DNA from 2 places in the Delftia sp. UME58 genome. Region 2 is predicted to be linked to the other one. Evidence: riboswitches for the same ligand, from Rfam matches in the RefSeq annotation. Region 2 holds a riboswitch; the other holds the start of a gene.

Region 1 (11,086 bases), on a different contig from region 2:
TGCTGCCGTCCTTGTGCCATTCGAACACCTGGAAGTCGAAGGACTTCAGGTCGCCCTGCTTGTTCCAGCCCACCGAGCCCAGAACGGTCTCGAAGTTGGACTTGTGCAGGTGGTCAGCCACCTTGGCGGGGCTGTCGCCCACGGCCTTGATGCTGTCCAGCAGCACTTGCGTGGCGGCAAAGGCGGTCAGCTGGAAGGCGCCCGAGGGATTGCGCTTCTTGTCCTTGAAGGCCTTGACCACGGCGGCGTTCTTGGGGTTGGCCGAGAAGTCTGCGGGCAGGGTCACCAGCATGCCTTCGACGGCGTTGCCGGCGATGGCATTGACTTCGGGGTTGCCCACGCCTTCGGGGCCCATCATGCGGACCTTCAGGCCCTGCTCGGAAGCCTGGCGCAGCAGCAGGCCCATTTCAGGGTGGTAGCCGCCGTAGTAGATGAAGTCCACGCCGGCGCTCTTGAGCTTGGTGATGACGGCGGAGTAGTCGCTGTCGCCGGCGTTGATGCCTTCGAACAGGGCCACTTCCACGCCGGCCTTCTTCAGGTCGTCGCGCACGGAGGAGGCAATGCCCTGGCCATACGACTGCTTGTCGTGCAGCACGGCAACCTTCTTGGGCTTGGCCTTGTCCAGGATGAACTTGGCGGCGGCCGGGCCCTGCTGGTCATCGCGGCCGATGGTGCGGAAGATGAAGTGGTAGTTCTTGCCGTCGGTCAGGGCCGGGGAGGTGGCCGAGGGGGTCACGACGACCACGCCTTCGTTGTTGTAGATCGGGGCGGCGGCAATCGATGCGCCCGAGCAGACGGGGCCGATCACGTAGCCGATCTTGGCGTTGACCACGCGGTTGGCGGCCACGGGGCCTTGCTTGGGTTCGCAGGCGTCATCGACGGACACCAGCTCGATCTTCTTGCCATTGACGCCGCCAGCCGCATTGGCCATTTCCACGGCGGTGTTCACGCCTTCCTTGACCATGTCGCCGTACTGCGTCAGCGGGCCGGTGGTGGGAACCACCATGGCGATCTTGATTTGCGCATGCGCTGTGGAGAACAAGGCGGCACCAGCCAAACCCAGGGCGGCGACGACGGTGTGCATGCGGAACGGAATGCTCATGGGTACTTCCTTCAACTTTGGGTAAAGCGTTCTGAAAAGCGCGGTGGCTCCTGTAGGGGCGATCCGCGCAAAGAAGCACAGGTTAATCTCCTGGTTACCAATGGCAACAGGGTATCCCGGGGCTGGCGCGGCTGCAGGCTTTTCGCTAAGGGCTGGATGCCATCGCAGGCTGCTTGTCAGCGCCGGTTTTGGGCGACGAAAACGCCTGATGCCGACGGTGCACCCGGACGGTGCTTCATGAAACCAATATGACCGACTGCAAGAAGGGGAAACACGTACACGGAATGTTGCATCGCAGCAACGCGCCAGCGGGCGCCGGTCTCCGTGTTTCTGCGGTGGATCAAAACGGCACGGCGGATTCGAAACGCAGCGTTTGGCCCGACAGGGGATGCGCCAGCTCCAGCTGGTGCGCATGCAGCAGCAGGCGCGGCGACAGGGCGTGCACGGCGGCATCGGCATAGAGCGCATCGCCCAGGATGGGATGGCCCAGCGCCGCCATGTGCACGCGCAACTGGTGGGTGCGACCCGTCACGGGCTGCAGCTGCATGCGCGTGATGGGAGCGTCCCTGCCTTCGGTGGCTGCTGGCATGGCGCGCCACAGGGTCTGGCTGGGCTTGCCTTGCACGGCGTCGATGATGCGCAAGGGGCGTCGCTCCCAGTCGGCGGCTATCGGCAGATCGATGCTTTGCCAGTCGTCGGCCTGCTGCTCGGCAGGGCGGCCGGCGACCACGGCCACGTAGCGCTTGTGCACGCGGCGCTGCGCAAAGGCTTCGCTCAGGAGGCGCTGGCCGGCCAGGCTGCGCGCCATGACCACCAGGCCCGAGGTGGCCTGGTCCAGCCGGTGCACGACCAGCGCATCGGGCCAGCGCTGCAAGGCGCGGCCGCTCAGGCAGTCCTGCTTGTCGGGGCCGCGCCCGGGCACGCACAGCAGGCCGGAGGGCTTGTCCAGCACCAGCAGCTCGGCGTCCTCGTACAGGCAGGAGACACCTGCATCGGTATCTGCATCGGCAGCAGTACCAGCACCGAGGCACTCCTGCCGCCATTCAGCGCTCAAGCCGCTCACCGTTCATTCAGGAGCCTGTGCACGGTGGCGCACAGCTCCTCCACGTCATTGGGCTTGTGCACCAGGGCCCGGGCGCCTGCGGCCATGGCGGCCTGCTCGATCTCGGCGGTGATGTAGCCCGAGGCCAGGGCGATGGGCAGCAGGGGCTGGATGGACAGCGCCTCATACACCAGGTCGATGCCGCTGTAGCCGGGCATGTTGTAGTCGGTGACCAGCAGGTCGTAGTCCTGGGGGGCGGCGCGCAGCGCCTCGGTGGCCTCGTGCGGATCGGTGAAGCCGCTGACCTGGTAGCCGCGACGGCGCAGCAGGCGCTGCACCAGGAAGACCAGGGCCTGGTCGTCGTCCACGTACATCACATGCTGCTGCGCGGCCTGGGGGTCGGGCAGCAGGGCGAACTGCGGGCCGGTCGGGGTTTCCGCGGCTGCCAGCGGCTCCGGCAGGCTGGGCGGCGTTTCGGCCGCGGGCGCCTGGGCTGGTGCGTGCTCGGCGGGCGCCAGGGCGTCGGCCGGGGGAAAGTACAGCGTGAAGCGGCTGCCTTGCCCTGGAATGCTGTACACGTCCACGGCGCCGCCGTGGTTGCGCATGACGCCGTGCACCACGGGCAGGCCCAGGCCCGTTCCCTGGCCCACGGGCTTGGTGGTGAAGAAGGGCTCGAAGATGCGCTGCAGCGTGCGCGCATCCATGCCGGGGCCGTTGTCCTGCACCGACAGCGCCACGTAGCTGACGGGCGGCAGGCCCAGGCGCTCGCACAGGCGCTGGTCGGGGCGCACCAGGTCGGCGTCCATCTGGATCAGGCCGCGCCGCTCACCCAGGGCGTGCATGGCGTTGGTGCACAGGTTGAACAGGGCCTGCTCCACCTGCATGGCGTCGGCCAGCATGGGGGGCAACTGCGGCGGCACATGCACCTGCAGCTCCACGGCGGGCGGCAGGGTCACGCGCAGCAGCCGCGCCGTGTCGCCCATGACTTCGCGCGCCTGCACGGGCTTGCGCTGGGGCGGCTCGTTGCGGCTGAAGGTCAGGATCTGGCGCACCAGGTCGCGTGCGCGCCGGCCGGCCTTCTCGATCTCCTGCAGGCTTTCGATGGCTGCGGCATTGCCGCCGCAGTCGGCCTTGGCCAGTTCCACGTTGCCCAGGATGGCGCCCACGATGTTGTTGAAGTCGTGCGCAATGCCGCCGGCCATGGTGCCCAGGGCCTGCATCTTGTGCGATTCGCGCAGCTGGTCTTCCAGCTCGTTGCGCTGGGCCTCGGCCTTCTTGCGGCTGGTGAGGTCGCGCGCGAACACGGTGGTGGTCTCGCCGCCGCTGTGGTGCTCGAAGGAGACACTGACCTCGACCGGAATCTCGCGGCCGCTGGCCGTGCGCGCCGTCATCTCGCCCAGCACGGCCTGCGTGGTCAGCGGTGCAAAGGACAGGGCCTGTGCCGCATCGGGCAGGAAACGCTCCAGCGGACTGCCCAGCGCGTCGTGCGGCGGGCACAGGAACAGGGCGGCGGCCGTGGGATTGAAGACGGTGATGCGCTGGTCCGAGTCCAGGCAGATGATGGCGTCCAGCGCCGAGTTGATGACCGATTCCAGCCGCCGCTCGCTCAGGAACAGCTGGTGGTTGCGCTGCTGAAGCGCCAGGCGCTCGGCCAGCAGCGGGCCCTGGTCCACCACGGCGCAAAGGTACTGGGCAATGGGCGGGCCGCTTTGCTGGGGGATGGCGATGCAGGCCACGTGCAGGTCGGCGCGCAGCTGGTGCTGCTCGGTGATCTCGAAGCAGACCTCGTGGGCCTCGGTGCGGCCCAGCTCGCGCGCGGCGGAGAAAGTCCTGCGCACGCGCTCGGCATCGTCGGGGTGCACGAAGGGCGCGAAGTTCACCAGCAGCCGGTCATGCTCGGAGGGCTGGAAGGCGCTGTGCGCCATGGCGTTGGCCTGCACCACCATGTCGTGCTCGTCCACCACCAGCAGGGGCAGGGGAATGCTGGCGAACAGGGCCTCGAAGCGCTCGGAGGCGCTTTCGGCCACGGCCTGGCTGTAGTCCAGCACGCGGTTCTGGATTTCCAGTTCGCGCTGGTAGTTGCGCAGCTCGGCCACCAGGGCCTGCAGCGGGTCGTCTACGGGCTGGAAGAGGGGGAAGCGTTCGACGGGGGGCAGGTCGGCGCCGGGCGCCAGCAGCGCATGCAGGGGCAGGTGCTCGTCGTCGCGAGGCGGATCGGAATGGTCTGGGCTGCTCATCGCGTGCTGGCGCTGGGGAAAGCGGCATATGCCGCACAAATCCTGGTGGCCCGCGCACGGCGCCCGGCAGGTTGACCGGGGCCCGGCGCGGGCAGGGCCGCAGTGTACGCGCGCCGGGCGGGGCGCCACAAGCGCCCCTTGGGGTGACAGGTGCTTCAGCTCAGGTAAGCGTCCACGGGGATGCAGCTGCAGTACAGGTTGCGGTCGCCGTAGACGTTGTCCACCCGGCCCACCGGGCACCAGTACTTGGACTGGCGCAGGGCAGCCACCGGGTAGGCGGCTGCCTCGCGGCTGTAGGGGCGGGCCCATTCCGAGGCCAGCAGGGTCTCGGCCGTGTGCGGCGCGTTCTTGAGCGGGTTGTCGTCCTGGGGCAGGCGGCCCTGCTCGATGGCGCGGATTTCCTCGCGGATGGCGATCATGGCGTCCACGAAGCGGTCCAGCTCGTACAGGCTTTCGCTTTCGGTGGGCTCCACCATCAGCGTGTTGGGCACGGGGAAGGACAGCGTGGGCGCATGGAAGCCGTAGTCGATCAGGCGCTTGGCCACGTCCTCGGCCATGACGCCCGTGCTTTCCTTGAACTGGCGCAGGTCCAGGATGCACTCGTGCGCCACATGGCCGTGCTCGCCTGCGTACAGCGTGGGGTAGTGGTCGCGCAGCCGGGCGCTGATGTAGTTGGCGCTGAGGATGGCGGTCTCGGTGGCCAGGGTCAGGCCCTGGGCGCCCATCATGCGGATGTACATCCAGCTGATGGGCAGCACGGCCGCATTGCCCAGCGGTGCGGCACTGATGGCACCCGTGCCGCCCGCAAGGCCCGCCGTGGCATGGCCGGGCAGGAAGGGCACGAGATCCTCGACCACGCAGACGGGGCCCACGCCCGGGCCGCCGCCGCCGTGCGGGATGCAGAAGGTCTTGTGCAGGTTCAGGTGGCTGACATCGCCGCCGAAGCTGCCCGGCGCGGCCAGGCCCACCAGGGCGTTCATGTTGGCGCCGTCCACGTAGACGCGGCCGCCATGGTCATGCACCAGCTTGCACAGCTCCTTGACCTGGGTCTCGAACACGCCGTGCGTGCTGGGGTAGGTGATCATGATGCAGGCCAGGTTGGCACTGTGCTGCTCGCACTTGGCCGCCAGGTCCGCCATGTCGACGTTGCCGTTGGCGTCGCAGGCGGTGACCACCACCTGCATGCCCACCATCTGCGCGCTGGCGGGGTTGGTGCCGTGGGCGCTGCTGGGAATCAGGCAGACGTTGCGGTGCGACTGGCCCCGGCTCGCGTGCCAGCCCTTGATGGCCAGCAGGCCCGCGTACTCGCCCTGGCTGCCGGCATTGGGCTGCAGGCTGATGCCGGCGTAGCCCGTGGCCTGGCACAGCCAGTCGCGCAGCTGCCTGTCCAGTTCCGCATAGCCCTGCTGCTGGTCGGCCGGGGCAAAGGGGTGCACCTGGGCGAACTCGGGCCAAGTGATGGGAATCATCTCGCTGGTGGCGTTGAGCTTCATGGTGCAGGAGCCCAGCGGGATCATGCTGCGGTCCAGCGCCAGGTCCTTGTCCGACAGCTGGCGGATGTAGCGCAGCATGGCGGTCTCGGAGCGGTGGGTGTTGAACACCGGGTGCGTGAGGAAGTCGCTGCTGCGGCGCAGGCCGTCAGGGATCAGCGGCTCCACGCCCTTCTCGAAGGCGGCGAAGCCGGGCAGCGGCTGGCCGTCCTTGGCAAACACCTTCCACAGCAGTTCGACATCGGCGCGCGTAGTGGTCTCGTCCAGCGAGATGCACAGGTATTCCTTGAAATACACGCGCAGGTTGGCGCCCAGCGAGCGCGCGCGGGCGGCGATGGCCTGGGTGGCCGCACCCGTGTGCAGGCTCAGCGTGTCGAAGCTGGGCACCTCGCGCAGCGGCGCGCCCAGCTCGGCCAGGCCACGCGCCAGGATGGCCGTGTACGAGGCCACGCGGCGGGCGATGCGCTCCAGGCCCTCGGGGCCGTGGTAGACGGCGTACATGCTGGCCACGACGGCGGGCAGCACCTGGGCCGTGCAGATGTTGGAGGTGGCCTTTTCGCGGCGGATGTGCTGCTCGCGCGTCTGCAGGGCCAGGCGGTAGGCGGGCTTGCCGTGCACGTCCACGCTCACGCCGACCAGGCGGCCGGGCAGGGAGCGCTTGAACTCGTCGCGGCAGGCCATGAAGGCGGCGTGCGGGCCGCCGGCGCCCATGGGCATGCCAAAGCGCTGGGTGGTGCCCACCACGATGTCGGCACCCCATTCGCCGGGCGGCGTGATCAGGGTCAGCGCCAGCAGGTCGGTGGCCACGATGAAGGCGGCCTGCCTTGCATGGGCCTTGTCCACGTCGGCGCGCAGATCGTCGATGCGGCCGCTGGTGGCGGGGTACTGGGCCAGCACCGCGAAGTAGTCGCCCTCCATCAGCTGGTTCCATTCCTCCAGCGAATTGGCCAGCAGCACCTCGATGCCCAGCGGCGCGGCGCGCGTCTGTATCACCTCGATGGTCTGGGGGTGGGCATCGCCGGCCACCACGAAACGGTTGCTCTTGCTTTTGACGGAGCGCTTGGCCAGCGTCATGGCCTCGGCGGCGGCCGTGGCCTCGTCCAGCATGGAGGCGTTGGCAATCGGCATGGCCGTCAGGTCGCAGACCATGGTCTGGAAGTTGACCAGGGCCTCCATGCGGCCTTGCGAGATCTCGGCCTGGTAGGGCGTGTAGGCCGTGTACCAGGCGGGGTTCTCCAGAATGTTGCGCAGGATGACGCCGGGCGTGTGCGTGCCGTAGTAGCCCTGGCCGATGAAACTCTTGAGCAGCTGGTTGCGGCCTGCCAGCGCCTTGAGCTCGGCCAGCGCCTGGGCCTCGGTGGCCGCTGGCGGCAGCGCCATGGGCTGGTGGCGCCGGATGGAGGGCGGGACGATGGCGTCGATCAGCGCATCGCGCGATGCCGCGCCAATGGCGCCGAGCATGCGGGCCTCGTCTTCGGGCGCTATGCCGATATGGCGAGCCACGAATTCGGTGGCGTTCTCGAGGGCGGCAAGGGGCTGGGTGGAGGACATCAGCATGGAGGGACCTGTCTCAAAAGCTGAAAAGCGCCAGGGCGGGCCCTGGCGCCCGTCCTGGCCGGAAAGAGGCGTCAGTTGCTCTGTGCGAAGGCCGTGTAGGCGGCTTCGTCGAGCAGCGCGGCCAGCTGGCCTGCGTCGCTGAGCTTGACCTTGAAGAACCAGCCTTCGCCCAGCGGGTCGCTGTTGGCCAGGGAGGGGTCGTCGCGCAGGGCTTCGTTGACTTCGACGATCTCGCCGCTGACGGGCATGTAGACATCGGCGGCGGCCTTGACGGACTCGACCACGCCGGCCACATCGCCCTGGTTGAAGCTGGTGCCCACGGCGGGCAGATCGACGAACACCACGTCGCCCAGCGCATCCTGCGCGTGGAGGGTGATGCCGACGATGGCCGCGTCAGGGTTGGCGGCGTTGATCCATTCGTGGTCCTTGGAATACTGGATGCTCATGGCTTGCTCCGATAGAAACTGAAAAAAACCTGTGAAAGGCGGTTTGAGAAAGGTCAGTGCGCACTGTAGCGGCATGCGATGGCAGGAAAAACGAATCCGCCGAACTCGATCCACGCCAAGCGCGCAGGCTGTCCTCAACCGCGGTGATAGCGGGGCGCCACGAAGGGCGTGGCCTGCACCTGCATGGGCACGGCCTTGCCGCGCACCATGGCCTGCAGCGTGGTGCCGATGGCGGCGCTGCCCGGCTCCACATAGGCCAGTGCCACGGGCTGGTTCAGCGTGGGCGACAGCAGGCCGCTGGTGACCTGGCCGACCTTGCGGCCGCTGGCGTCCAGCAGCTCCGTGCCTTCGCGCACGGGCACGCGCTCCAGGGCCACCAGGCCCACGCGCTTGCGCGTGAGCAGCTCGGGCGACTGCAGCTGGGCCAGCACGGCGGCCGCGCCGGGAAAGCCGCCTTCGCGCTCGCCCCCGATGCGGCGGACCTTCTGCACGGCCCAGTTCAGGGCGGCCTCGGCCGGGGTGGTGGTCGTGTCCAGATCGTTGCCGTACAGGCACAGGCCGGCTTCCAGGCGCAGCGAATTGCGCGCGCCCAGGCCCACGGGCCTGACTTCGGGCTGGGCCAGCAGGGCACGGGCAAAGGCCTCGGCGTGGCCGGCGGGCAAGGAGATCTCGAAGCCGTCCTCGCCGGTATAGCCGCTGCGCGTGATGTACAGCTCGGCGCCTTCCCAGTCGAAGTAGCCGCCCGTCATGAACACCAGCCCGGCCGTGTCGGGCAGTAGGCGCTCCATGGCGACTGCTGCCTGCGGGCCCTGCAGCGCCAGCAGGCCCCGGTCGAACTGGGGCTCGATTTCGCAGCGCTGGCCGATGCGGGCCTCTATGTGCGCCAGGTCTTCGTGCTTGCAGGCGCCGTTGACGATCAGGAACAGGTCGTCCTCGCGGCGCACGAACATCAGGTCGTCCAGAATGCCGCCCGCATCATTGAGCAGCAGGCCGTAGCGCTGGCGGTGTTCGCCCAGGCCCAGCACGTCCATGGGCAGCAGCGATTCCAGCGCGGCGCCGGCATCCGGGCCGCGCAGGCTGATCTGGCCCATGTGCGAGACATCGAACAGGCCTGCCGCCTCGCGCGTGTGCAGATGCTCGGCTATCAGCCCCTGCGGGTATTGCACGGGCATGGAGTAGCCGGCAAACGGCACCATGCGAGCGCCCAGTTCCTGGTGCAGGTCGAACAGCGGGGTCTTGAGCAGATCGGTGGTGGAGGCAGCGGTCAAGGAGGGACTCTCTTTTCGGCAAGGGGCAAGGCACAACGCCATCCCGGAATCCCGGGATGTCCTGCCCTGCTGTCCGCTTTACCTGAGAGATTCACCCGCACCTTCCATGCGTGGGGCTTGCTCCTTCGGTGGATGGGGCACACCGCCGTGCCCTGCATCTCTCTCCAGCTAGGAACGCCTGCGGCCGTGGCGGCAGGCGGTGCCAGTCCTTTTGCCTGAGCGTTCGGGACGAACCCTGCGCCTTCGGCGGTGCCGCTGCCTGTGACCATTGCGGCCGGGCGGGCACTCTCTCCTGACCGGCGCATTCTAGCTGCGGCCGGCCCCTGCGCGGCTGCGGGATTTCCGCGGGCCGACTGCAGCTCCATGCGCTTGCCTGCATGGATGCATTTGCAAATTGCATAACTGTCTAAAAAATCTCCTACATTGAGATGCATCGATATATGAAATCTCGTGAGCGAGAAGGAAGAAGCGCACATGCAGCAGACGCTGGGAGACACATTGGCCTGGCCGGCACGTTACCTGCCGAACAAGGAAGCCCTGGTCGCGTGGGAGGGCGGCGAGCGCCGCGCCTGGACCTATGCACAGCTCGATGCCGAGGTCAACCGCCACGCCCACGGCCTGGCCGAGCTGGGCATAGGCCATGGCGACGTGGTGGCGGCCTTTCTCTACAACACGCCGGCCTTTGTCTTCACCATGCTGGCGGCCGCGCGCCTGGGCGCCATCTTCAACCCCATCAACTACCGGCTGGCGGCGCAGGAGCTGGCCTTCATCCTCAAGGACGGCGCCGCGCGCGCCCTGGTCTTCGAGCAAGAGGGCGGCGAGGTGGCCGCACGCGCCCAGGCCCTGCTCAAGGCCGAAGGCGGGGGTGGCCCTGGCACGGGCGTCGAGCACTGGATCTTTGCCGACGATACCCAGGCCGACGCGCTGCCGATCTGGGCCACGCAGCGCCTGTCCGCCCTGGCCAGCGGCCGCAGCAGCGCGCCGCCACAGGCCCATGTGCGCGAAAGCGATCCTTGCATCCTCATGTACACCAGCGGCACCACGGGCCGGCCCAAGGGCGTGCTGCACACGCACCGCAGCAAGCTGGCGCACAACGCCCTCATGCACCAGACCATGCAGTTCACGCGCGACGACGTGGGCCTGGCCATGGCGCCGCTCAACCACACGGCCGAGCTGCACACCAGCTTTTTGCCGCGCCTGCAGGCCGGGGCCACCCAGGTGCTGCTGCGCCGCTTCGACGTGACCGAGGCCTGGCGCCTGATCCGCGAAGAGCGCGTGAGCTTCTTCTTTGCCGCGCCCACCATGGTCACCATGCTGCTGGCCGACCCCATTGCCTCGCCTGAGCAGGCGCCCGCGCTGCGGCTGGTGGAGTACGGCGGCGCCTCCATGGCGCCGCACCTGATCCGCGAATGGACGCGCAAGGTCGGCAGCGACCTGGTCCAGGTCTACGGCACCACGGAAATGGGCCCCTGCATGTCCGTCCTGCTGCCGCGCGAGCAACTCTCGCACGCGGGCTCGGCAGGGCTGCCCTCCATGGGCCATGACCTCATCGTGGCGCGCCTGCGCGAGGACAACGCCCCCACCGATCCGGCCGAGGCCTGCCTGCCCGGCGAGGTGGGCGAAATCCTGGTGCGCGGCCCCTGCATGATGGCCGGCTACCTCAACCGCCCCGACGCCAATGCCCGCGCCCTGGCGCACGGCTGGTACCACACGGGCGACCTGGGCCACATCGACGACGACGGCTACCTCTGGATCCGCGACCGCATCGACTACATGATCAATTCGGGCGCCGAGAACGTCTATCCGCGTGAGGTGGAAGACGCGCTGGTCGAACACGCCGATGTGCTCGAGGTCGCCGTCATCGGCGAAGCCGACGAGCGCTGGGGCCAGATCGTCGCCGCCCATGTGGTCGCCAGGCCCGGCGCCACGCCCACGGCCGAGGCG
Region 2 (11,086 bases):
CGCGCCTGAGCCTGCAGGTCCCCGTGCGCGCGATGGCGCCCGGCGCGGCGGCTGCCCCGGCAGCGGGCCACGGCGGCGGCCACGCCGGCCATTCGCACTGAGCCAGCGCCATTGCACCGGGTTTGTGCGCAGCCGCATGCGCATGACTTGCCGTGGACTTGGCGTGTGCCTGGGTTAAGCTGGGAGCATGGCCGGCATCCTTCGCCGGCATGCTCTTCCAACCCAGTCCTAGCGAGTGCTGCCATGAGTGACGCGTCCTCCTTCGGTTTCGGCAAGTTCATCCCCGGTTTCGACTTCCTGCAGGGCCTGGCCCAGAGCGCAGGATCGGCCACCGCCCGGCCCCTGGGGCGACTGCCCGAATGGGTGGCGCCCACGGTGAGCATCGAAGAGGTGGACAAGCGCATCACCGAACTCAAGGCCGTGCAGTTCTGGCTCGACCAGAACGGCAAGGCGCTGGCCGCCACCATCCAGGCCCTGGAAGTGCAGCGCATGACGCTGTCCACCCTGCAGGGCATGAACGTCAGCATGGGCGAACTGGCGCAGGCCTTCCAGTTCCCCGCCGCTGCGGCCGCAACCGCTGCTGCCACTGCGGGCAAAGGCACCGCCAGCGCGGGGCAGTCCGACCACTCGGACTGGCCCATGTCCTCCGCCGGCAAGGCCGGCAAGCAGGAAAAGCCGCAGGCCGCGCCCGCACAGCCCCCTGCCGAGCCGCCTGCTGCTGCCGCGGCCGCTGCATCCGCGGATGCCGGCGGCAAGGCCTCCGGCCCTGGGGCTTCTGCGCCCAAGGATGGGCCGGCCCAGGCCGCCGCCATGGGCCAGGCCATGCAATGGTGGGGCGCACTGACCCAGCAATTCCAGCAGATCGCCGCCAAGGCCATGGCCGAACCCATGGCCCCCGAGGCCGTGGCTGCCGCACAGCGCGCCACCGGCATGGCCGGCGACATCGCCAAGGCCGCCATGGACCGCATGACGGCCCAGGCGGGCGCCTTTGCTGCGCAGGCAGGCAAGGCGGCGGCTGCACCGGCGGGCAAGGCTCCGGTCGAGGCCGCCAAGGCGCCTGCGAAAGCACCAGCCAAGGCTCCCTCCAAGGCGCCAGCCAAGGCAGCGGCCAGGAAGACGGCGGCAAAGACCAGCGCAAAGACAGCAGCCAAGGCTCCGGCCGCAGGCAAGGCGCCGGTCAAGAGTCGGCCACCGCGCTGAGCGGGACGGTGGCACCCATGGATGGTCTAGTGCATAACACGCTCTAGGCCCGTGCCCCCCGCAAGCCGGGCGCTGGCAGGGCTAGAAGGAAGGTTGGTATGTCGTTGTTTCCTGTAGGCCATGCCAGCCATTCCGACTGGCGTACCGCGGCCGACGCGGTGCTGCAGCAACTGCGCTCGCAGATGGCCGGGCCCGGCCACGCGCAGCGGCCCCGTCTGGGACTGGTGTATCTGTCCCATGCGCATGCCGCCTGCGCACGGCCGCTGCTGCAGCATCTGGCCAGGGCCCTGCCCCATGTGGCGGACTGGGCCGGCTGCTCGGCCGGCGGCGTACTGGCCATGTCGCATGAATACCTGTCCGGCTCCGCACTCGCGGTGATGCTGCTCGATGTACCGGCTGCCCACTACCGCCTGTATTCGGGCCTGGCGCCCCTGCATGCGCCTGGCGGCGAGGCCGGCTTCACGGCCCATTCGGCCCTGGTCCATGCCGGAGGTGGCCAGCCCGAGCTGGCCGAGCTGCTGTACGAGCTGTCCGAGCGCACCGAGTCCGGCCTGCTGTTCGGCGGCGTGGGCGATGACGGGGACGATGGCGTGGAGGGCGTGCAGATCGCCTGCCGTACCGAGGACCTGCATGCGCAGCATGCGGATGCGCGCGGCATTTTTAGCGGAGGCTTTTCAGGCGTGGCCTTCGGTGCGGGCGTGCCCTGCTTCACGGGCATGGCCCAGGGCTGTGTGCCGCTGGGCGAGGGGCTGGAGATCACCGAGGCGCGTGGCGCCCTGGTCACCGGGCTCGATGGCGATCCGGCCCTGCAGCGCCTGCTGCAACTGCTGGGCGTGGAGCTGGAAGGCAGCGACTGGCAGCCCGCGCTGACCACGGTACGCACCACGCTGGCGGCCATTGCGCCGCCGGGCCGGGGCCTGGCCCACGGCGTGTTGACCGAAGAGGCCCAGGTACTGACCCTGGTCGGCCTGGACCCGCTGCGCCAGGGCGTGGCCCTGTCCTCGGCCGTGGAGGCCGGGCACTCGGTGATCTTCTGCCGCCGCCAGGCCCAGGTGGCGCGCCAGGAACTGCTGCAACTGGGCGCCGCATTGCGCGATGCGGCGGAGCCTGAAGAACCAGTTCCGGAAGGCGAGGCACAGCCCCGCATCCGGGGCGCCATCTACATCAGTTGCCGGGGGCGCGGCGGTGGCCTGTTCGGCGGACCCGATGCCGAGTTGCGCACCCTGCGCCACGCACTGGGCGATGTGCCATTGATCGGCTTCGTCGCCGAAGCCGAGATCATGGACGCCCGCCTGCACCGCTTCGCCGGAGTGTTGACGGTGTTCACTGCTTAGGCGTCGTACACGCCGTACACACGGTACACACCGTCTGCACCTCAGACCGCGCGCGGGCGCACCGTGCCTGCGCTGCGATCCGGGTCCATGACTGCAGCTCCCAGAAAATCGAAATCCACGGCCGGCTGTCTGCCGCTGACCAGGTCGGCGAGCGCCATGCCGGAGCCGCAGGCATGGGTCCAGCCCAGCGTGCCGTGGCCGGTGTTCAGGAACAGGTTGGCGATGGGCGAGCGTCCGATCAGCGGCACATTGCTGGGCGTGGCGGGGCGCAGGCCGCTCCAAAATTGCGCGCGTTCGGCATCGCCGGCGCCGGGGAACAGCTGCTGCACCCGCCGCACGATGGCCTCGCAGCGCACGGGGTCCAGGTTGCGGTCGTAGCCGTTGAACTCCGCCGTGCCCGCGATGCGCAGCCGGTCGCCCTGAGCGCCCGTATAGCGCGAGAACACCAGCTTGAACTCGTCGTCCGTGAGACTGACCTGATAGGCCTTGGCGGGGTCCAGTACCGGCAGGGTCACGGAGTAGCCCTTGGCCGGATAGATGGGCAGGCGCAGCCCCAGCGGCTGGGCCAGCAGCGGGCTGAACGAGCCCATGGCCAGCACATAGGCGTCTGCCTGGATGCGTTCGTAGCGGCCCTCGGCATTGGTCATCTCCACATGGTCGATATGGCGGCTGGCGCCCGCGCCCGTGGTGCGCAGCGCCGTCACATGGTGGCTATGGCGGAATTGCACGCCTGTGGCGGCAGCGATGCGCGCCAGCTCGCGTGTGAAGAGGTTGGCGTCGCCCGATTCATCCTCGGCCGTAAAGGTGGCGCCCGCTATCTGCCCGCGCACATGGGCCAGGGCCGGCTCCAGGCGCACGGCTTCGTCGGCATCGATCAGGCGGCGGTCGCAGCCCAGGGCCTGCATCTGCTCGGTGGGCTTGAGCGCGCCCTCGAACTCGCGGGCGTTCGTGTAGAAGTGCAGGATGCCTTGCATGCGCTGCTCGTACTGGATGCCGGTGTCCGACCGCAGCTGCTGCAGCGCCTCGCGGCTGTAGGTGCCCAGGCGCACGATCTGCTGGATGTTGTGGCGCGTGCGCGCGGGCGTGCAGTTGCGCAGGAAGGACAGGCCCCAGAGCCACTGGCGCATGTCGGCACGCAGGCGAAACAGCAGCGGTGCGTCCTGCCGGCCCAGCCAACCGAGCAGCTTCAGCGGTGCGCCTGGGTTGGCCCAGGGCTCCGCATGGCTGACCGAGATCTGCCCGCCGTTGGCAAAGCTGGTTTCGGCGCCGGGCGCAGCCTGGCGGTCTATGACGGTCACTTCGTGACCCAGGGATTGCAGATAGTAGGCCGAGGCGGTGCCGATCAGGCCGGCTCCGAGAACGATGACGCGCATGACAATGCCCTTTCAAAGGCATGTGCCGGTCACGCGGAAGCTGGTAGCTATGGATTCAATAGCAAGCAGCCGGCGTCCGTCGTGACGCAGCTGCCGCTCCCCCTGTCCTTGGTACCTGAGAGATTCACCGCCGTCCATGGGGACGGGGCTTGCTCCTTCGGTGCGCCGCGCCTTGCGCGCGGCGGCTCTCCAGACGGCATGATGAGTTTGCAGTACGGAACCTGAGCGTGTATGGGAGTTTGCGCCTTCGGTGAGGCCGGCACCGTGGCGCCCGCCTGCTCTCCTGCAGATGGCGATTCTAGGGGGCGGCCCGTGCTGCTGCCGCTAGGCGTAAACCCCAGGTCGGTCTGCGGGCCATCGCCTGCGCGCAACATGCGGTAAATGAGAACAATTTAGAATTTCGCGCTGATGGCGCCCTCCCTCCCTGGCCCCGGCCGACGCCGCCCGGGGCTGGCGAACGGCCGCCATGCACGACCACTGCCTGCTGCCAGCTACCCTCTGCCCGCCTCCCATGCACCGCTCCGTACTGATGCTCCGTTGCGCACCGATGGACATCTGACTGCCTTCGTCCGCCCCCATGACTTTCAAGAAAATCTGGTTCCAGCTGCACTGGTTCTTCGGCATCACGGCCGGCACGGTGCTCATCGTCATCGGGCTGTCGGGCGCGGTGTTCTCCTTCCACGAGGAAATCCTGGGCTGGATGAACCCCGGCACGGCAACCGTGCCCGCGCGCGATGCCGCGCCGCTGGCGCCGCCACAGATTGCGCAGGCGCTGCGCGAGGCCGGCGAGCAGCGCGTGGTCCAGCGCATCACCGTCTTTGCCGAGCCCGGCCGCTCGGCCCAGGTGGCCTTCAAGCCGCCGGCCGGCCAGCGCCGGGGCCAGACGGTCTTTGTCGATCCCTACACGGGCGCGCAGCTGCCTGAGCAGCACGGCACGGAGTTCTTCGAATGGGTGGAGCGCCTGCACCGCTGGCTGCTGCTGTCGCGCGATGACGGCAAGCCCATCACGGGCACGCTGGCCGGCCTGTTGCTGATGCTGTCGCTGTCGGGCCTGTACCTGCGCTGGCCGCGCCGGCCGCTGTCATGGCGCACCTGGCTGAGCTTCGACCCGGCGCTCAAGGGCCGCTCCTTCCTCTGGGGCCTGCACTCGGTGGCGGGCACCTGGGCCCTGGTGGCCTATGTGGTGTTCACCTGCACTGGCATGTACTGGGCCTTTGGCGTGGTGCGCAGCACGGTGGACGGCTGGGCCGGCGTGCCGCCGCGCGTGGCCGCTCCCGCGGCGCCGTCCTCGAAACCCGGTGGCGGCCGGCCTGAGCCGGCTGGCGTGCAGCAGCCCATCGACATCGCGCCCGGCTGGGCCGCCTTCGAGCGCATCGCCCATGGCTGGCAGTTCGCCCAGCTGCGTCTGCCCGAGCGTGCGGGCCAGCCCCTGCAGATCAGCTGGCTGGATGCCGACGCCGCCCATGAGCGCGCGCGCAACCAGATGGCCTTGCTGCCCGACGGCGCCGTGCAGCGCGACGAGCGCTATGCCGACCTGCCCACGGGCCGCCGCGCCGTGGGCGCCATCTACCCGCTGCACATGGGCACCTATTTCGGCATGCCGGGGCGCATCTTCATGACGCTGGCCTCGCTGATCATGCCCCTGTTCGCCATCACGGGCTGGATGCTCTACCTGGACCGCCGGCGCAAGGCGCGCGCCCTGGCCAAGGAGCGCCAGGCGCTGCTGGAGGACCCGCCACCGTCCGCGCCTGCGGGCCAGGACACCGTGCTGGTCGCCTTCGCCAGCCAGGCCGGCCGTGCCGAGCACCTGGCCGTGGCCACCGTGGCTGTGCTGCGCGGCGCAGGCATGGCGGCCAGCCTGCAATCCGTGGCGAGGCTGGATGCCGAGCAGCTGCGCCACCATCGGCGCGTGCTCTTCGTGGCCAGCACCTTCGGCGAAGGTGATCCGCCGGATGCCGCGCGCCGCTTTGCGCGCCTGCTGGGCGCGGCCTCGGGCTCGGCCCTGCCGCATCTGCAATACGGCCTGCTGGCGCTGGGCGACCGGCAGTACGCGGCCTTCTGCGGCTTTGGCCATGCGCTGGACCACCAACTGCGCCGCCTGGGCGCGCAGCCCGTGTTTCCGCTGATCGAGATGGATGGCGAGGAACCCCAGGCCTGGCATGCCTGGCAGCAGGCGCTGGCAGGGCATTTCGGCGCCGTGCTGCCCGTGTGCGATGCCCTGCCTGCGTCTTCGGCGGAGCCGCTTGCCGACGCCACGGCCTTTGCTGCCTGGCCGCTGCAGGCGCGCAGCCTGTGCAACGCGGGCAGCCAGGGCGCAGGGCTTTATGTGCTGGACTTGGCACCGCCCGAAGGCGTGGCCCCGCTGTGGCGGGCTGGTGCGCTGGCCGAGGTGCTGCCACGCCATGGCGCAGCCACCGTGCAGGCCTGGCTGGCTGCCCAGGAATGCGACGGCTCGGCCCCCGTGCAATGGCGCCAGCAGAGCTGCATGCTGGGCGAGGCACTGGCCGCCAGCGTGCTGCCGGCCCCGGGCGACATCGCCCCCGGCACCGCGCCCCAGGCCGTGGCCGATGCGCTGCTGCCGCTGCTGCCGCGCAGCTACTCGGTCGCCTCGCTGCCGCAGGACGGCCATGTGCGGCTGCTGGTGCGCCAGGCCCGCCATGACGGCGGCCTGGGCGTGGCGTCGGGCTGGCTGACGGCGCATGCGGCCCAGGGCACGTCCGTGGCCATGAGACTGGTGGAAAACCGCGCCTTCGAGCCGCGCGACGAGGCAGGTGCCGAGCCCGATGCGCCGGCCATCTTCATCGGCAACGGCTCCGGCTATGCCGGCCTGCGCGGCCACCTGCTGGCGCGCATGCACGCAGGCCGCCACCGCAACTGGCTGCTGTTCGGCGAACGTCAGCGGGCCCATGACGGGTACTGCGAGGCCGAGGTCTCCGGTTGGCTGGCCGCAGGCAAGCTGCAGCGCGCCGACTTCATCTACTCCCGCGACCAGGCCCGGCGCCGCTACGTGCAGGACGCCCTGCGCGAAGCCGCCGAACCCCTGCGCGACTGGATCGCCGACGGCGCCGTGCTCTACGTCTGCGGCAGCGCCGACGGCATGGCCGCAGGCGTCGATGCCGCGCTGGCCGACATCCTGGGCACTACCGCCGTCGAAGACCTGATCGTCGAAGGCCGTTACCGCAGGGATGTGTACTGAGGTGAAGCGCCGCGTCTTAATGCACAGCGCATGAAACTGGCGCGGCCCAAGTCAGGGACACCTAGCAAGGGCCGCCCCGCCGCGAGAGTGTCGTCCCCCTCCCGCGTAGCGAGAGAGGGCGCCGTGCATACGGGGGAAGGCGCGTAAGCGCCTCAGGGGGTGATGTACCTCTCCTTGCCGAGATTGAGCATCAACCGGTTCGCCCAGCCGAACAGCGCGGCCGAATGCAGCATGTCCAGGATTTCCTGGTCGGTGAGGCCGGCATCGCGCAGCGGCTGCAGCTGGGCTGCGCCAAAGCTGCCGGGCGCGCGCGTCAGGGCCAGCGAGGACTGGATGATGGCGCGTTCGCGCGCATTGGTGCCGGCCGTGTCGGGGTCATCGAACATCTGGGCCATGACATCGTTGCGCTTGGCCAGCTGCTCGAAGCGTTGGGCGTGGACCGATGCGCAGTACACGCAGCCGTTGGAGCGCGAGACGGCCGTGGCCGCCACCTCGCGCTCGGCGCGCGACAGGCCGCCGGGTGCATACATGATGGCGTTGAAGGCCTGCGAGCGCTCCGACAGCACGCGCGGCTGGCGGGCCAGCAGCAGGTAGAAGTCCGACGTGCGCGCCTTGGGGTGGCTCAGGTCCAGCACGGCCTGCTGCTCGGCCGTGGCCGTGGCGGGGTCGAGCACGGGCAGCCAGGACGTCCAGTCCAGCGTCTCGCTGGTGTAGCCGTTGCGGCGCAGCGGCTCGCCCGGTGGCGGCAGGTTGGCGGGGTGCACGAAGGGTGCGGCGGCGGCTTCGGCAGCCGGTGCGCTGGCCTGGCCGCCCAGCGCGTCCATGGCCTGCACGCCCGCGAACAGGCGCAATTGGTAGGCGATGAAGCCCACCAGCTGGGCCACCAGCACAGTGTCGTCGATGGACAGGCCGGACTCGGGCATGGCCAGCAGCGCGGCGCGGTCGCTCTCGGCCGGGTGCAGGGCCAGGGTGCGCACAAAGTGCAGGGCCGCATCAAGGCGCGCATTGCCGGTCTGGGCGCCGGGCTGGGCCAGCACGGTGCGCAGCGCGGGCGTCAGGGCATCGCCCAGGGATTCGGCACGCTGGCGGTATTCATCGGCCAGGGCCTGCACGCCGCTGACGCGGCATTGCTCGCTGGCCAGCACCAGGCGCTCGGCGCGCGACAGGCTGTCGGCCAGGCCGTCGCCCAGCAGCAGGTCCTCGCAGGCCTGGGTGGCAATGGCCACCTTGTCGCGCTGGCGGCGCGTGGCGAAAACGGGGGACTGGTCGGTCAGGCCGGCCAGGCGGTCGATGGTGTCGTTGGCGGTGGTCATGGGTATCTCAGGTCTTGTCTGCCAGGGCCCGCACGCGGGCTTCGGGGTCGGCGGGCGTCCATTCGCTGCCGTCGAGCTCAGGCTCGGAATAGGACTGCAGCTGGGCGTAGTGGTGTTCCAGGTCCTCGCGGTAGAACAGCGAGGCCAGGCCCTGGGCCAGCTTGCGCGCGCCGTCGCTGATGGCGGGGATATCGCCCGACACCGTGCCGTGCGACAGCGCGGCCGGATAGCAAAAGCAGTGCACATGGTCCAGGCCGGGCAGGGCGCCGGGCGTCTTTTCCTGGAACTCGAACAGCGGGCCCAGGTCGGGCGAGTCCGACAGCTCCTGGTCCTCGGCACCCGCCTCGGGCACGAAGCGGTCGCTCCAGATGCGCACATGGGGCGCCAGGTCGGCGAACTCGGGGCGCTGGCGCCAGTCGATGGCAAAGCCGGTGGAGACGATCAGGAAGTCCAGCACGAACACGCCGCGCGGCGTGTCCACGCGCAGCCGGTCTCCGTCCTGCTCCACCTTCTGCACGGCGCAGCCCAGGTTGAAGTGGGCGTTGGCATGGCGCGAGACGCGCAGCGTGCTGCCGTGCGGAGGTGGCACCTGCTGCACGTTGATGTAGTGGCGTATGCGCCATTTCCAGGTGTCGGGCAGCAGGAACTGGCCGTGCGTGAGGCCGGGCGTGCCCGAGCCCTTGGATTTGTTGATGCGTGGCAGGTCGCTGCGGCGCACCAGCAGGTCCACGCTGGCGGCGCCGTTCTCCAGCGCGGTGGCCGCGCTGTCCATGGCCGACGAGCCCGCGCCCACCACGCCCACATGCAGGCCGGCCAGGCGGCCGTAGTCGAGCACGTCGGAGGAATGCGCCCAGCGGCTGCGGTCCACGCCCTGCATGAAGGCGGGGATCTGCGGGCCGCCCAGGCCGTCGCGGCCCGTGGCCAGCACCACGCGGCGTGCCAGCCAGGTGCGCGAGGCGCCATCGGCCGTCACATCGACCTCGACCGTGCCGTCGGCCTGCGGGCGGATGGCCGTGACCTGGTGGCCGTTGCGCACGTCGCAGCGCATCACGCGGCGGTACCAGCGCAGGTAGTCCATCCATTGCAGGCGCGGGATCTTGTCCAGCGCGGCCCAGGCTTCGCGGCCCCATTGGGCGATGAACCAGGCGCGGAAGGTCAGCGAGGGCAGGCCCAGCGCGGGGCCGGTCAGCTCCTTGGGCGAGCGCAGGGTTTCCATGCGCGCCGTCGTGGCCCAGGGGCCTTCGAAGTCCAGCGGGGCCTTGTCCAGCAAAACGGCCGCGATGCCCAGCTGGGACAGCGCGGCCGACAGGGCCAGGCCGGCCTGGCCGGCGCCGATGACCAGGACATCGTGCACGGGCTGGCCGTCGCGGGTGGAGGGAGGGATCCAGGCCTTGGCAGGCCAGCCCAGGGCGACGAGGTCGTCGCGCAGGCGTTCTTCAAGGGCAGCCAGGCCCGCAGGGGCCGGGGCTGCCGGTTCGGTCAGGGACATAGACTCACCAGGAACTCACGAGGAAAGGCGCGCCAGCGGGGCAGGGCCTGCGGGCGCGCACGGCATCAATCGATGCTGATTTTCGCGTCTTTGACCACCTGTGCCCACTTCAGGCGGTCGCTGTGCACGGTTTTCTTGAACTGCTCGGGCGTCTCGATGCGGATGGCATTGCCCTGGGACTCGAAGCGTGCACGCACCTCGGGCAGCTCCAGCACCTCGCGCACGGCCTGGCCGAGCTTGGCCACGATGGCCGGGTCCGTGCCCTTGGGCGCGAAGATGCCGAACCAGATCGAGCTGTCGAAGCCCTTGGTGCCGGCCAGGCCGCTGGAGGCGATGGTGGGCACTTCCTTGATGACTTCCACGGGCTTGGCCGTGGTCACGCCCAGCAGGCGCACCTTGCCGCTCTTGTAGTGAGGCAGCACGGTCTGGACCTGGTTCATGATGCAGCAGGTCTCGCCGCGCAGCACCGAGGTGATGGCCTCGGGGCCACCCTTGTAGGGCACGTGGACCATGTTCAGGCCCAGGCGCGCATTGAACTCGGCAAAGGCCATGTGCGTGCCTGCGCCGTTGCCGGTGGAGGCGTAGTTGTACTTGCCGGGGTTGGCCTTGATCTCGTCCACGAACTCCTTGAGGTTCTTGACGTTGATCACGTTGGGATTGATGGTCAGCACGTTGGACACATCGATCAGCGGCGCCACCGGCACGAAGTCGGTTTCCACATCGAAGGGCAGCTTCTTGTACAGCGCGGCATTGCTGCCGTGCGTGGCGGCCGTGCCGAAGGCCAGCGTGTAGCCGTCCGGCTTGGCGCGCGCCACGATCTCGCTGGCGATGTTGCCGGCCGCACCCGACTTGTAGTCAATGATCAGGGGCTGGCCCAGGCGCTGGGACAGTGGCTCCTGCACGCCGCGCGCGATCACGTCCACGCCCGAGCCTGCCGGGAAGCCCAGGATCATGGTCACGGGCTGGTGCGGCCACGAAGCCGCCGAATCGGCTGCCACCGCTGCGGTGGAGCCGAAGACGGCCAGGGCCGCGGCGGCGGCGGCGGGAATCCAGGAGCGGAAAAGCGAGGGGCGCATGGTGTGCAGGGGTATCCGGTGAATCAATTCCCATATTTTCCTGGGAACTTAATGAGCCACTTTTATATGCATATGTTGGTATGAAGCCAGTGTGGGCATGCCCGG

What was found. A riboswitch is a leader RNA that binds a small molecule or an ion and turns the genes downstream of it on or off. The one in region 2 is predicted to bind glycine.
Region 1: another riboswitch for glycine. It lies ahead of gcvT (glycine cleavage system aminomethyltransferase GcvT); the one in region 2 lies ahead of A9976_RS03265 (D-amino acid dehydrogenase).

Annotation. Positions count from the first base shown of each region.
Region 1 covers NZ_LZZV01000014.1:144,631-155,716, reverse strand. The annotation lists gene A9976_RS06255 (branched-chain amino acid ABC transporter substrate-binding protein) at 1-1,102, opposite strand, end outside; gene A9976_RS06250 (RluA family pseudouridine synthase) at 1,443-2,156, opposite strand; gene A9976_RS06245 (PAS domain-containing sensor histidine kinase) at 2,162-4,381, opposite strand; gene gcvP (aminomethyl-transferring glycine dehydrogenase) at 4,537-7,428, opposite strand; gene gcvH (glycine cleavage system protein GcvH) at 7,500-7,874, opposite strand; gene gcvT (glycine cleavage system aminomethyltransferase GcvT) at 8,009-9,184, opposite strand; glycine riboswitch at 9,202-9,320, opposite strand; glycine riboswitch at 9,336-9,447, opposite strand; gene A9976_RS06225 (fatty acid--CoA ligase) at 9,617-11,086, shown strand, end outside.
Region 2 covers NZ_LZZV01000012.1:33,290-44,375, forward strand. The annotation lists gene A9976_RS03250 (copper chaperone PCu(A)C) at 1-101, shown strand, start outside; gene A9976_RS03255 (PhaM family polyhydroxyalkanoate granule multifunctional regulatory protein) at 244-1,200, shown strand; gene A9976_RS03260 (FIST N-terminal domain-containing protein) at 1,299-2,534, shown strand; gene A9976_RS03265 (D-amino acid dehydrogenase) at 2,576-3,907, opposite strand; glycine riboswitch at 4,000-4,110, opposite strand; gene A9976_RS03270 (sulfite reductase flavoprotein subunit alpha) at 4,485-7,103, shown strand; gene A9976_RS03275 (peroxidase-related enzyme) at 7,256-8,416, opposite strand; gene A9976_RS03280 (SidA/IucD/PvdA family monooxygenase) at 8,424-9,905, opposite strand; gene A9976_RS03285 (tripartite tricarboxylate transporter substrate binding protein) at 9,971-10,981, opposite strand.